DNA from 3 places in the Brochothrix thermosphacta DSM 20171 genome. Region 2 is predicted to be linked to each of the others. Evidence: riboswitches for the same ligand, from Rfam matches in the RefSeq annotation. Region 2 holds a riboswitch; each other region holds the start of a gene.
The links. Region 2 has a riboswitch for S-adenosylmethionine ahead of metE (5-methyltetrahydropteroyltriglutamate--homocysteine S-methyltransferase). Riboswitches for the same ligand answer to the same signal wherever they lie in the genome.
Positions count from the first base shown of each region.

Region 1: it holds a riboswitch for S-adenosylmethionine, as region 2 does, so the genes downstream of both, metK (methionine adenosyltransferase) here and metE (5-methyltetrahydropteroyltriglutamate--homocysteine S-methyltransferase) in region 2, are expected to answer to the same signal.
Region 3: it holds a riboswitch for S-adenosylmethionine, as region 2 does, so the genes downstream of both, V6S17_RS02690 (methionine ABC transporter ATP-binding protein) here and metE (5-methyltetrahydropteroyltriglutamate--homocysteine S-methyltransferase) in region 2, are expected to answer to the same signal.

Region 1 is NZ_CP145608.1:1,122,198-1,127,370, reverse strand. It holds gene asnB (asparagine synthase (glutamine-hydrolyzing)) at 1-1,055, opposite strand, end outside; partial or broken gene V6S17_RS05795 (uracil-DNA glycosylase) at 1,152-1,838, opposite strand; gene metK (methionine adenosyltransferase) at 1,925-3,121, opposite strand; SAM riboswitch class I at 3,274-3,382, opposite strand; gene V6S17_RS05785 (NUDIX domain-containing protein) at 3,451-3,945, opposite strand; gene yidD (membrane protein insertion efficiency factor YidD) at 4,048-4,320, shown strand; gene V6S17_RS05775 (ATP-binding cassette domain-containing protein) at 4,637-5,173, opposite strand, start outside.
Region 2 is NZ_CP145608.1:2,121,119-2,126,291, forward strand. It holds gene V6S17_RS10605 (class I SAM-dependent rRNA methyltransferase) at 1-979, opposite strand, end outside; gene V6S17_RS10610 (PTS transporter subunit IIC) at 1,083-2,144, opposite strand; SAM riboswitch class I at 2,399-2,508, shown strand; gene metE (5-methyltetrahydropteroyltriglutamate--homocysteine S-methyltransferase) at 2,638-4,923, shown strand; gene V6S17_RS10620 (aminotransferase class I/II-fold pyridoxal phosphate-dependent enzyme) at 4,944-5,173, shown strand, end outside.
Region 3 is NZ_CP145608.1:504,898-510,070, reverse strand. It holds gene V6S17_RS02695 (methionine ABC transporter permease) at 1-461, opposite strand, end outside; gene V6S17_RS02690 (methionine ABC transporter ATP-binding protein) at 458-1,480, opposite strand; SAM riboswitch class I at 1,574-1,680, opposite strand; gene V6S17_RS02685 (thioredoxin family protein) at 1,754-2,065, opposite strand; gene gcvH (glycine cleavage system protein GcvH) at 2,132-2,512, opposite strand; gene V6S17_RS02675 (arsenate reductase family protein) at 2,542-2,895, opposite strand; gene V6S17_RS02670 (FtsW/RodA/SpoVE family cell cycle protein) at 3,135-4,367, opposite strand; gene V6S17_RS02665 (NUDIX hydrolase) at 4,401-4,865, opposite strand; gene V6S17_RS02660 (nitric oxide synthase oxygenase) at 4,914-5,173, opposite strand, start outside.

The DNA.
Region 1 (5,173 bases), 1.0 Mb from region 2:
GCTTCACGTGACACGAAGTAAAGCGGGATTGCTGCTGGATCAGCTAACGGCTCGTCAAAATACCACACAATTTTTGGAAGTTCTTCCATAAATTCTTCTGGAGTAATGACATAACTTGTATTATTAACACCTAATTTTTCAGCTGTTTCTTGTGCAACATCAATCTCACTGTAGCCTTCACGTGAAAATCCAACTGAAAAAGTTTCGATGTTTTTGTTAAACTCTTTCGCAAGAGCTACAACAATTGTCGAATCAATTCCACCTGATAAAAACGAACCAACAGGTACATCACTACGCATATGCATTTTAACAGAATCCATTAAAGCTTCACGTAGTTCTTTCACGTATTCAGTTTCCGCTTTTTGTACAGGTTCAAAAGTTGGTTTCCAATAAGCTGTTATTTCTACTGGTTGTCCAATTTTTTTCACCATGTAATGCCCTGGCTCTAATGAATGAATTTCTTTAATAATTGAAGCCGGTTCTGGCACAAATTGATACGTCATATAATGTTGTAGACTTTCATCGTCAATTGCTTGTTTGTTCATTGCTAACAATAAACTTTTCTTCTCAGAACCCACATATAATTTATCATCAACCTCAACATAATTAACGGGTTTAATTCCGATTTGATCACGGGCAATAAAAGCTGTTTTTTCTTCGCGATCCCAAATTACGAAACCAAACATTCCGCGCAAACGTTTAACGGATTCTTCCTTATACTCTGAATACATCGCAATAATAACTTCTGTATCACTCTCAGTTTTAAAAGTATGTCCTTTTGCGATTAATTCTTCGCGCAAAGCAACATGATTATATACTTCACCATTAAAAATAATCCAATAACGGCCATCATCATAAGCTAAAGGTTGATGCCCATTTTCAACATCAACAATACTTAGGCGACGAAATCCCATTGAAATATGATCTTCATAAAAATAGCCTTCATCATCTGGGCCACGGTGTTCAATAAATTTATTCATTTTTTCAAAAACAGCTTTATCATCTGCTGATATCGCTACTGGTTTATTATTTATACATCCTATAAATCCACACATATTATATTCTCTCCTATACGTAAACTACCATTTAATTTTTTATTCATTTTACCTGAAACAACTATCCTTATAATATCATACAATGTTTGTTAAACACTAGAATTTCCTTGTATTCGACCAATCTATTTCATTATCACCCATCGAAATTAAATTCTCATTAGATTTTGAAAAGGGTTTGCTTCAAAAAAAGCCACGATACGATGATAAAGGACTGGGATGAGGCGCTTCTATAATAAAATGACGCGACTGATCGATTCTTTGACTTTTTGTTTGTGCCGGTTTACCCCATAGAATAAAAACAATTGGCTTTTCACGCTGATTAAGTTCATCAATTAAACAATCTGTAAATGTTTCCCACCCTTGCTTTTTATGAGAATGAGCTTGGTGGGCTTGTACAGTAAGTACCGCATTTAATAACAATACACCTTGTTTTGCCCACGATTGCAAACTTCCATCTGTTGGTGTTGTAACCTTCAAATCATCTGCTAGTTCTTTATAAATGTTTCGTAAAGATGGTGGTAATGGCCTTCCACTTTTCACTGAAAAACTCAGCCCTTCTGCCTGACCCGGTCCATGATAAGGGTCTTGTCCTAAAATGACCACACGCACGTCTTCATAGTTGGTTAGTGCTAAGGCGTTAAAAACCTCTTCTTTTGGTGGATAAATTGTTTTTGAAGCATATTCTTTTTCTAAAAAACGGGTGAGTTGTTTAAAATAATCTTTCGTCATTTCTTGCTCTAAAACGGTCTGCCAATAACCTGACAACTGCTGTTGCTCAAACATTTAACGTCAGCTTCCTTTCGCTTTAAACATCAAAAATCTCTGACCACAACAACACTAAATCATGTGCGTGACAGAGATTTTAAATTTTATTTCAGTGCATCTTTCAACGCTGTAATACGATCTGTTTTCTCCCATGGTAAATCAAGATCTAAACGACCAAAGTGTCCGTAAGCTGCCGTTTGGCGGTAGATTGGACGACGAAGATCAAGCATTTTAATAATACCTGCTGGTCGTAAATCAAATGTTGCATTCACGGCATCGATTAACTCATCTTCAGAGTATGAACTTGTTCCGAAAGCATTAACTGAAATTGATACAGGTTTTGCGACACCAATTGCATAGGCAATTTGTACTTCTACCTTATCAGCCAAACCAGCTGCTACGATGTTTTTAGCAACGTAACGTGCAGCATAAGCACCTGAACGGTCAACTTTTGTAGCATCTTTCCCAGAAAAAGCACCACCACCGTGACGAGCATAACCACCGTAAGTGTCGACAATAATTTTACGTCCTGTTAAACCACAATCACCTTGTGGTCCACCGATAACGAATCGACCAGTCGGGTTGATGAAATATTTTGTTTCATCGTCAAGTAATGCTGCAGGAATCACTTCGTCAATAACGAGTTTACGCATGTCTTCATGGATGGTTGATTGCTCTACATCAGGATGATGTTGAGTTGAAATAACAATGGTATCTACACGTGCAGGTGTACCATCTTCGTTATATTCAACCGTTACTTGTGTTTTTGAGTCTGGTCGTAAATAATCAACAATGTTTTCTTTACGCAATTTTGCAACGCGGCGTGCTAATGCATGTGCTAATGAAATCGGCAACGGCATCAATTCTTCTGTTTCGTTAGTTGCAAACCCAAACATCAAACCTTGATCGCCTGCTCCAATTGCATCAATATCTTCTTCAACAATTTCGCCATCACGACTCTCTAACGCAACATCTACACCTTGTGCAATATCACTCGATTGTTCATCGATTGCTGTCAATACAGAACACGTTGACGCATCAAAGCCGTACTTCGCTCTTGTGTAACCAATCTCACGGATTGTTTGACGAACGACTGCAGGAATATCAACGTAAGTGCTCGTTGAAATTTCACCTGCGACTAAAACGATTCCTGTTGTTACTGTTGTTTCGCAGGCAACACGTGCCATTGGGTCTTTCTCTAACATCGCATCCAAAATTGCATCTGAAATTTGATCTGCCATTTTGTCTGGATGTCCTTCACTTACAGATTCTGATGTGAAAAGACGACGGTTTTTTGTCATGTTAAATCCTCCATTTTTTATCATGCATCGATTTAGAAACGCTATAACCTCTTATGCAATCGTAAAAAAGTGGCAATAAACTGCATTAAAAAACCTTTTCTCACTAAAAAGAGAAAAGGTCCTAATAGCATACTTATAGCTATACCTTTTTTCTCTTATCGCTCAAGATACCTTTGTATCTTGCCACAGGTTAGCACCTTACACCTTAGTGTAGGCTGCTGGGTTTCATAGGGCCAGTCCCTCAACCACTCTTGATAAGATTCATAATTGTTTCATCATGATATATTTTGATTATCTCAAACAAACCTTGTCTTGTCAATGAAATTAGACTAATGTTTGATGATTTCCTTCGCTTTATTCCAAAGTAATTCCATTCCGGCATCTTTCATATAAAAACTCAATGAAGAGGTCTCCAATTGAAGGTATTCTGCTTCTGTTAATAAGTGCACACCGCTCGTTTCATAGTCTTCAGGCAGTGGTGCTTCTTCGTATGTTGCCATCTCTATTAAAAAAGCGCGTTTAATCACTCGACCACGTTTTTTATCTTGAAACTCGTAATCAGCTAAAAAGGTCCATTTATCTTCACTTTTCAGATGCACACCTGTCTCTTCCCATAATTCACGGACAACAGCTTGCTCGACAGTTTCATCAGGATCTATTTTTCCTCCGGGAAACTCAATTCCACGAACGATATTTTCAGTCATAAGCCAATGACCTGTTTTAATGTAAGGTATCACTAAAATATCTTTCACATCAGTGCCTAATTGGTTTTTTTCGAAAGTCATTTGTACTTTTCCACCTGTTAAATCAGTATATTCTATCATAGTTCATTCCCCTTTTTCTTCAATCAGCAATCATATCTAGCGTCTTACACCGTATTTTAGTATACAATGGAGCTAGATGAATTAATTGAAAGGTTGATTGTTTTGAAACAGATATTATTGTTCCTTATTAAGTGTTATCGCAAGTTAATATCACCCTTGTTCCCACCTAGCTGTCGTTTTTATCCGACTTGTTCAACTTATGGATTAGAATCCATTGAAAAATTCGGTGCCTTTAAGGGTAGTTATCTTGCCATAAAACGAATACTTAAGTGCCATCCTTTTCATCCTGGCGGAGTTGACATGGTGCCAGATGAATTTTCACTCCGTACGAAAAAAGCACATGATCATCATTCGTGTGATCACACACATAAATAATTTCTACCACTGTTCATTATAACAAAGTTTTTTAAATGTGCTAATATTTGATTCTTTTTTGTAAGAATAAAGCCTTTTTATAGCTTTACTTAGGTGTTATGGTAGTATCTCTCGTAAAGAAATAGGCGTAAGTGAAAATTTAATCCTATCATACAAAAAAAAGAGAGTGCAGGATTAATCTGCACTCTTTTTTATTTTTTTCTAATTGTTATATAGCTATCTGATAAGAATGTTGGATTGTATATTAACAGATTGATAGTAGAATAACGGCACTGAATGATTTAAACAGCTATTATTAATAGTTACCGGTTAAACACTATAAATGAACTGTTTTTGTCGCCAATTTTGCCATGTATGAGTCATGAGTAACTAATACAATTGTGCAACCTTTTGTATGCAAGTCTTTTAAGAGCTTAAATACAAGTTCACGATTTGCTTCATCCAAGTTACCTGTCGGCTCATCTGCAAATAACCAACGCGTTTTTTTAGCAATCACCCGAGCCAAAGCAACACGTTGCTGTTGTCCACCACTTAACTCATAAATGTGTTGTTTCTCATAATTTTTCAATCCCACTTTTGCTAAAGCACTTGAAATAATTTGTGAGTGTTGTTGTTTACCCTTTTTTGCAAGTGCGATACTGATATTAGCAGCAACTGTTTCTTCTTCAATTAAGCCATAATTTTGAAATAAATAAGCATATGAATCACGTTTCAACTGTCGCGTTGCTCGACGAGACAAATTCATTTCCCCATTATGTTTGAGTATTCCGCTACTCGGTGCTTCCAACAACGATAAAATATTCAACAAGGTTGTTTTTCCTGAACCGCTTCTTCCTGTTATGACTACAAAGTC
Region 2 (5,173 bases):
TAACTGCTGTAATATTGATTGCCTGTTCTAGCAAAGTACCATAATCTTTAGTTGCACTAAACGTTACTTTTTTTGTTTTTGCGAAACTTGGCGGATCTAAAATAACCAAATCAAATTCCAGTTCTTTACGAGTTGCGTATTTAAAGTAGTGGAAAACATCTTCAACCATGATTGTGTGATCCTGAGGGTTAAGATTATTAACTTCAAATTGTTCAGCTGTTTTAGCACGACTTCTGTTAGCAACATCAACACTTGTTGTATGTATAGCACCACCCATTGCAGCTGCAACAGAGAAAGCACCAGTATATGAGAACGTATTAAGAACACGCTTGCCAGCAGATAATTCTTCCATAATATAACGTCGTACATCACGTTGGTCAAGGAAAATACCCGTCATAGCACCATCATTTAAATACGTCGCAAAGTTAATATTGCTCTCTTTTATAATTAGTGGTTCAGGAGCTATCTCACCTTTGACAAAATTATCATCATCAACGAATTGACCATTTTCACCAAAACGTCGTTTAGCGTAGATACCTTTATATGAAATAACTTTTTCAAACGCAGAATAAATTGTATCTGAATGTAGAAAGAGTCCTTCACTATACCAACTAAATAAAGCAAAGCCATCGTACCAATCAATTGTTAAACCACCAATGCCATCACTAATACCATTAAAGACACGGAAAGCTGTCGTTTCTTCAGATTTGAATAACATTTCTCTTTTATCTACTGCTGCTCTAACTTTGCCTAAAATAAAAGCATAATCGAATACTTGGTTCTGTTTATTAGATATAACCCAACCGATACCTTTATTTTGCTTACCTACAAGCGCAGTTGCGACATAATGTTTTTTTTCATCCATTAATTCTACAACAGCACCTTCTTCTTTAGGTACTTTGTTATAGAACATTTCTTTCGTTAACAATGGTGTTCCACTGTTAATATTACTCACTGCCCATTTCTTAATTTCATACATTAACGCATTCCGTCCTTTTTTTTATTGACTTATAGCTATCATACCCTAAATACACATAGAACACTAGCAAGTTAACAAAAATGAAAAGGACTAAACACCTTTATTACATGACCTCCATCTTAAGATCTTTACGGTTAACCCACTTCAATTTCAACATCACTTGATGAACAATAAATGTAATAATAGCTGGAAGTACAATCCCCATTAATAGATAGACAAAGAAATCATTATTACCTTGTTTCCCCCAAATAGCTATTGGAGCAATCAATGAGTTTAAACCCAGACCCGCTAACTCATAGCTCGTCTTAAAATGAAAGACGGTTGTCGCTATAGGTGCACAAATAATAGAGGCCAAAAATGGACCAGCTACTAGTTGTGGATGTTTGATAAGATTTGGAAATTGTACTTTTGGAGTAATTAATCCTTGTGCAAGATTACCACCTAAATCATTTTGTCGGAAAGACATTACCGTAAATCCAACAAATTGTGCTGTACAACCTATCAATGCAGCAGCTGATGATACTGGGTCTAATTGTAATGCAATTGCCAGTGCTGCTGAAGATGCTGGCGTCATTAACAAAATACTCCAGACTAACGCTATAACACTTGAACCAAATAGTGGAGACACAGTAATTGATTGTGCCATAAAACCACTTAAATCGACTAAAAGTGGTGTAGTTACTGCTGCTAGACCTAATCCGGCTACGCCCCCCACAACAACTGCAACAAAAGGAATAAATACCATATCTAAAATCGTTTTACCTGTTAACCATAAACCCACTAACGTTGCAATTATCCCTGCTAAAACTGCTGATATTGGTTGCCCTGAGACGAAGACCAAACCTACTCCACCTGTTGCAGCATTGGCACCTTCCACAAAATGTACGGCAGCACCACCTACTGTTGCTGCAATCATTGAACTAAATACCACTAATGTATTTCCCTTAAGTTGATAAGCGATTGCCACACCAAATGCTGGTGCTAATAGTGACTTAGCGATTGTTCCGATACCAATAAAAGCTGGCCAATTAAGAAAACCACCTATCGTTTCAATTAATAAACCAATTCCTAACATTACTAAAACAGCGTTAGCTACTCCCGCCGATACACGATAAACATAATCGATAAAACGCATATTTTCTTCTTTCATTGTTTCTGTTTTCATAAAAAAACACTCTCCCTTTAAATGAATTATCTGACAATTCCGATAATATGCTTTTTAGTATACTCCTATTTGCATTAGTAATATAGACCTTTTTACAATTGGAAACACTTACATTGATATCACTTTTTTATGATTGCCTTATTACTAATCTATTTTTAATATTGGTAACATTTAGAATATTCTAAATTATTGTTGACTTCTGAAAATAACAAGTGTAATATCAGTATCAATAACATTCACAAATTCATATACAACTCTTATTACGAGTGGTTGAGGGACTGGCCCTATGACACCCGGCAACCTTTCATTTCGATGAAAAGGTGCTAAATCCTGCAAGGAATCTTTTTTCCTTGAAAAATGAGAGAAATCGAGCACATCATTTATTGCAGCTACGATTCGCCTCTCTATAGTTTTTTATAGAGAGGCTTTTCTTTTGGGACGGGGTTTGTTAATTGAAGTGAGGTTATCATTATAAATTGGAGAGGAATTGATCATTATGACAGTCAAAAGTTCAAGTTTAGGATACCCACGTTTAGGAGAAAAAAGAGAATGGAAGCGCGCGTTAGAAAGCTATTGGAATGATGGTTCATCGAAAGAAGAGTTACTTGCAACAACTAAAGAATTGCGTTTAGCAAGTTTACAAAAACAGGCGGATGCAGGTATTGATAAAATTCCATCGGGAGATTTTTCACTATATGATCATGTTTTAGATACTTCAGTGACATTGGGAATTGTTCCTGAACGTTTCAAATATACAGATGGTGAAGTTCCATTAGAAACTTACTTTGCAATTGCCCGTGGTAACAAAGATGCCGTTGCTTCTGAAATGACTAAATGGTTCAATACAAATTATCATTACATCGTACCTGAATTAGACAATGCAAGACCTCAATTAACTTTTAATCGCCCCTTATTTTATTATAACGAAGCAAAAAATGAGTTAGGTTTAGAAACTAAACCCGTTATACTTGGCCCCATTTCATACTTAAAACTTGCAAAAGGTTATGAAGAAGATCAATTTGAAACACTGCTTACTGCTCTTATTCCTGTCTATGTACAGATTTTCGCTGAATTAGAAGCTGCTGGTGTTCAAACAGTTCAATTAGACGAGCCTTATTTAGTGCTTCTTACAGATAAAAAAGAATTGAACTATTACAAAAAATCTATCGCTGCTTTCAAAGAGGCTGCCCCATCAATTCAATTGATTTTACAAACATATTTCGAACGCTTAGATCATTACGAAGCGATATTAGAATTACCAGCAGACGGTTTTGGGATTGATTTTGTGGCAGATCACGGTGATAACTTACGTTCACTTTTACAATTTGGTTTCCCAAAAGATAAGATATTAGCTGCTGGAATTATTGATGGACGTAATGTATGGCGTTCTAATCTTAAAGATAAATTAGCCTTACTGACTTTAATTCAAGCAAACGTTCCTGCTGAACGACTTATTATTCAACCTTCATCATCACTATTACATGTACCAATTACAGTCGCACATGAAACCACCTTCGAAAAAACATTAGTAAACGGCTTAGCTTTTGCTGATGAAAAATTACATGAAATTGTTCTATTAACAAAGGCTGTTCGTGATGGTGTATCATCTATTCAAACAGAATTGGATGATAGTTTTGAAAAATACACAGCGTTACAAAAAGCTGACTTTAGAAATAATCAAACGGTTGAAGCTGAATTAACTAGCATCCAAGGTGAAGAAGTTAATCGTGCGCTTCCTTACGCTGAAAGAATTTTATTACAACATGAAGCACTTAATTTGCCACTATTACCTACAACTTCAATTGGTAGTTTCCCGCAATCAGCTGTTGTCCGTCAAAAACGTGCGGCTTGGAAAAAAGGTAATCTCACAGAAGCTGACTACCGTTCATTCATTAAAGAAGAAACTGAACGTTGGATTGATATTCAAGAAGGTCTTGATTTAGATGTTTTAGTTCATGGTGAATTTGAACGTACTGACATGGTTGAATACTTTGGTCAACAATTAAGCGGCTTCCAAGCAAGTACATTTGGTTGGGTACAATCATATGGTTCTCGCGCAGTGCGTCCACCACTCATCTTTGGTGACATTGCCTTCGAAAAAGAAATGACTGTTGAAGAAACCGTTTATGCACAATCCCTAACTGAGAAACCAGTCAAAGGAATGTTAACAGCTCCTATCACAATTTTAAACTGGTCTTTTGTTCGTGATGACATCACGGTAGATAAAGTTGCCAACCAAATTGGTTTAGCATTACGTAAAGAAGTACTCGCATTAGAAAAAGCTGGTATTGGTATCATCCAAATCGATGAGCCTGCTTTAAGAGAAGGGTTACCTTTGAAAGAAGAACGATGGAAAAAGTATTTAGATGCTTCTGTTTATGCTTTTAAATTAACTACTGCTGGTGTTAAAAACGAAACACAGATTCATACACATATGTGTTACGCCGAATTTGACGACATCATTGATACTATCTCAGCCCTAGATGCAGATGTTATTTCAATTGAAACATCACGAAGTCATGGTGATATCATCGAAGCATTTGAAGTCCACACTTATGACAAAGAAATCGGGTTAGGTGTTTATGATATTCATAGCCCTCGGGTTCCTACTGCGGAAGAAATCAAACAAAATATCTCTCGTGCATTGCAAGTGTTTCCACCTGAACAATTCTGGATTAACCCTGACTGTGGTCTTAAAACACGTCATGAATCTGAAACAATCGATGCGTTAAAAACAATGGTCGATGTTACAAAAGAAATTAGAAAAGCCTATAACTAATACTCACGGAGGCGATATCAATGGGACATCACATCGACACTTTTTTAGCTCAGATTGGTAATAGAAATGACGAAAAAACAGGTGCAATTACAACACCGATTTACTTATCTTCAACATATGCCCATCCTGCATTAGGAGAATCAACGGGCTTTGATTATACAAGGACTGCGAACCCCACACGTTCTGTCGTTGAGGAAGCTTTAGCTAAACTGGAGGGCGGCTCATTTGCCGTCGCTACTAGTTCTGGCAT
Region 3 (5,173 bases), 950 kb from region 2:
ATTGCAGGAAGCGCTTCTGGCAATAGTACTTTACGAATGATCGTAAATGTACTGGCACCCATCGCACGACTTGCTTCTATTACACCTTTATCAATTTCTACAAAGGCAATTTCAACGAGACGAGCGTAAAATGGTGCTGCTGAAATAATTAAAGCTGGTAATGCACCAGCGGTTCCTATAACAGAACCTATCAAAACTTTTGTAAATGGCATGATAAGCACAATTAAAATAATAAATGGAATCGAACGGAAAATATTAACGAAAGCTGCTGACACACCATTGATACTTTTAATGATTAAATTGTCTTGATCACGTGTTAAGAATAGCAACAACGCGAGTAAAATACCGAGAACAAAAATAAATACAATTGAAATCACTGTCATAATAAGCGTTTCCTGCGTCGCGGTCCAAACTTCAGGCCATATTACATTAGGAAACCATTTTACTAATAAATCTTTCATGAACGAATCACTTCCATTCTAACGTCAATCTCTTCAAGGTACGCTTTTGTTTGTGTTATCTGTTCTTGTTCTGCAACAATTTGGATAAATAAGAACCCATATGAACCATTTTGTGTTTGTGTGATTGACCCATGTAATATACTAATATCAAGGTTGAATTTTTTAGATAAATCGGTAATAATCGGTTGAGTTGCCTGTGAAGCATTAAACACGAGACGTGCTAACAACCCTGTTGGGTAAGTCTCAATAAGGAGTTGTTCCACCTCTTCAGTCGCTGTATCATCTGTTGCTTGTGAAACAAAACGACGAGTAATTTCTTGTTGTGGTGTTTGAAAAACAGATAATACATCCCCTAATTCAACTACTTCTCCGCCTTCCATAACCGCTACACGATTACAAATCTTACGGATAACAGGCATCTCATGGGTAATCAAGATGATTGTAAGTCCCAAGCGCTTATTAATATCTGTCAGTAAATTTAAAACTTCACTTGTTGTTTGTGGATCTAAAGCACTTGTAGCTTCATCGCAAAGTAACACATCAGGATCATTTGCTAAAGCTCTTGCAATACCAACACGTTGTTTCTGTCCCCCACTCAGTTGAGAAGGATATGATTTATCACGTCCATCCAAGCCTACAAGGTGAATGAGTTCTGCGACACGTCGTTCACGTTCAGCTTTCTTGACACCAGCAATTTCTAGTGGAAAAGCAATGTTTTCAGCTACTGTTCGTGACCATAATAAGTTAAAATGTTGGAAGATCATTCCAATTTTTTGTCGAGCTGCACGTAATGCTGCACCTTTGACATCAGAAATCATGACATCATTGATATGAATAGCACCTTGTGTCGGTGCTTCCAATCCATTAAACATTCTAATAAGAGTACTTTTACCCGCACCAGAATAACCAATGATTCCGAAGATTTCACCTTCATTAATTTCTAAATTAACGTCTTTAACTGCATTGACTGCACCATTTCGTGTTTCGAATGTTTTACTGACATTATCTAATTTAATCATTCACTTCAACCTCTCTTTAACCTTCTTTAAGCATAAAAAAACATCTTTCTGAAATTCAGAAAGATGTGAAACGTCTACAAAGGAATAGCCCGCTTCTCATCTTTCTAAGTAATCACTTACTTAGCTTGATTTAGCACCGTCCACTCTCATGGGGTTGCTGGGTTTCGTCGGGCAAGTCCCTCCACCACTCTTGATAAGAAATATCATATAAAGTTATACTTGTTAATAGTTATTATAGGCGGAATAATAGCACAAGTCAATTCCTTTTTTGCTTTAATTTCGAAGTTTTTCTAATCCTTCGTAAATACGAGTAACATTATCAATGGCAGATAACCTTTCACCCGCCATATCGTCACTAAAAACATAGATACTCGGCACACTTTTTATCTCATATTTAGCTATCACTTCTGGTAAATAATTGACATTCATTTTTACAATTTGCACTTCTGGCATTGCCGCTTCAGCAAAATGTAAATACCGTTCAACCAACTGGCACCCACCGCACATTGGTGTATAAAACAGCACCGCAAACGCACTTTTTGAAAGTATCGCTGCTTTAAATTCAGTCGTAGACCATTCTTTCATAATTATTAACTCCCTTAATATAAAAAAACGCAATGATGAACCTCATCATGCGTTTTTAATGACTAACTATTCTTTGATAAATGCTTCGTACTCTTCATAACTTAACAACGCATTATATTCTGCTTCATCTACATCTGTAAATTCAACAATCCAACCTTCGTTATAAGGATCTTGGTTAACTGTTTCTGGTTCATCTTCTAATTTTTCATTGACAGAAACAACTTTCCCACCAATAGGAGCATAGAGTTCAGAGACTGTTTTAACGGATTCAACACTACCAAATGAATCACCTTTTGCTAAGACATCATCAACTTCTGGTACTTCAACAAAAACAATATCACCTAACTCATCTTGTGCATGTAATGAAATTCCCACAAAATAATTAGCACCGTCTTTTTTTACCCATTCGTGTTCTTCAGTGTACTTGAATGATTGATAATCTGTCATAATAAAAAACTCCCTTTATCTATTTATTTTTAGTTCCAATAATTCTCATAATTATCTTCTTTGAATCCAAGTGTTATTTTTTCATCATCAAAGGCTAATGGACGTTTAATCAACATGCCATCTGTTGCTAAAAGTGCAAAAATATCATCATCTGTCATTTGATCAACTTTATCTTTCAAACCCAGTTCACGGTATTTTTGTCCACTTGTGTTAAAAAAGCGTTTAATCGGTAGCTTACTTTTTTTGTAAACCTCTTTTAATTCAGATGCTGTGGGTGTATTTTCAACGATATTCACCGATTCGAAGGGCACCTCGTTATCTGTCAGCCATTTTGAAGCCTTTTTACACGTGGTACATTTCGGGTATTGATAAAATTTAATCATTTACTATCCCTCACTCTTTTTGAATTCTCTTTATATCTTAATAATAGATGATTTTTACTATTTGGACAACTAAACTTTACCATAATTCTTATTTTTTTTATAACAGTATTTAAACTGTACTTTTATCAAAGACTCTCAACGCTTTCTATTGAATTAGCTAACAAGCTCTCTTCATAAAAAAAGTACTCCCTATTAAATTCATCACTCGAATTAAATAAGAAGTACGTTTCAAAAACGGCTTACTGTTTATTTGTAGCCCGCTTATTTTTCTTTTTCTGTTTTACATCATAGGTAGGAATATCTTTTTCTTTATCTTCCTTAGAGAACATTGAATTATTTGAGTTAAAACGCATCGACATAATGACGCCAATTCCCAGCAAGTTAACAACCAGTGAGGTACCACCATAACTTATAAATGGCAGTGGAATACCTGTAATCGGCAGTAAACCAATTGTCATTCCCGCATTTTCCAAAACATGGAACATGATAGTCATGACTACACCTGTACAAACAATTGAATAAAATTCATCTTTCAAGTCAAGTGCTGTTCCAATAATTTGATACACTAAGATGAAAAATAATGCAATGACAATACTACCTGCGATAAACCCCCAATGGTGGTTAATCATCGCAAAAATCATATCTGTGTGTCCTTCAGGGATATTTGTCATACCATTAGTGCCTTTATAACCCGTAATTTCACCCGACCCAATTGCCTGCATCGCTAGAATTAATTGGTAACCATCTGAATCTGCAGAAGAATAAGGGTCTAACCACGATGTAATACGACCGAATTGGTACTGTTTAAAACCAACAATGGCTAACCACTCCGGTTTTGTCATTACTATGTATATCATCCCTGCCCCTAAAGCAAAGACAGAAGTGATCAATGGTAAGAGGATACGCCATGTTATGCCTGATATGATGAGCATTCCCAAAGTGATTGCCATGATAACCAAGCCTGTACCTAAATCATTTTCCGCTAGTATTAATGCAAACGGAATAAATGAGGTGAGTGCTATTTTAAATAACAATATCCAATCAGTACGATTTGTGCGGATTTTAGCCGCTTGATTATGCTCGATAATGACCTTCCCTTGCATCATAACAAGAAATATTTTCATCAACTCTGCTGGCTGGAATTGACCGATAACTGGTATCATTATCCAACTTCTTGCCCCATTAATTTTAACGCCAATTCCAGGAATCAACACAAGTACTAATAAGAAAAGACCTAATCCATAGAGATAAGGCGTTATTTTTATCATTGTTTCACGATCAATTCGCATAATCACAGCAATTGCAATCGCACCAATTAAATAAAATGCGCCTTGTCTAATTACTAACGAGCGACCGTATTCAGGGTTAGAGGCCAAAGCGGTATGGATAGCAATTAAGCTCACCGCACAAAACAACGCCATCGTCACAATAATACCGTAATCAATTCGTTGCCCTTTATTATTTTTTTCCATTTATTTCCCTCTCTTCAACATGTCATTCAGCGCTTAATTTTTTTTACAAAATTGCACAAGTTTATTTCCTTCATAAGCTGCAAGATAACGACTATCTGGCTCTGCTGTAAAAACACTTTCAAACAAAGGTTTCAGATTATTTACCACACCAGTATTTGCTTCCGCTAAAATCCAATCAAGTGGTTTAAAATCAAGTATACCTTCTGCCGTTGCTATAGGTGTCTGAAAAGGTCTCTCAGTTAGCTCAGCAGTGTACACATACATCCCGCTATTTGCTTCACCAAAATTAGTCCAGTGCATTTCACCGCGGGCTGAAACAGCCTCTAATACAATACCCGTTTCTTCCTCAACTTCACGCAGTATACAAGCTTCTGGTGTTTCATTAGGCTCTAATTTTCCACCCACACCATTCCAATTTCCCATCCATGGAGCTTTCATACGATTAAGTAATAAAATTTGATTTTTATATTTCAAAAAACAGATTGTGTACGGTAACATTTGGTTCCTCTTTCCTCTATCAAAAGACTTTATTCTAAGATTACTCTTTTACTGATGAAAAGGACAGCCATTTCCCTTGTCAAAGGGGGATTTTTTATAGAAAAAATTCGGTTTTTTAACTTCGTTATTATATCTCTGATGAAAAATATGCGTTGTTGTCGGTGACATTGGTGGGATTAACCACGCCCAGTTACCTGTTACTTCACGATTTTGAGCTTTTTCTTGTTGTTCAAATTGCCCAAATTGTTTAGCTGCTGTGTGATGATCAACAACTTGAACTTTTTCACGCTGGTACGATTGGAGTAATG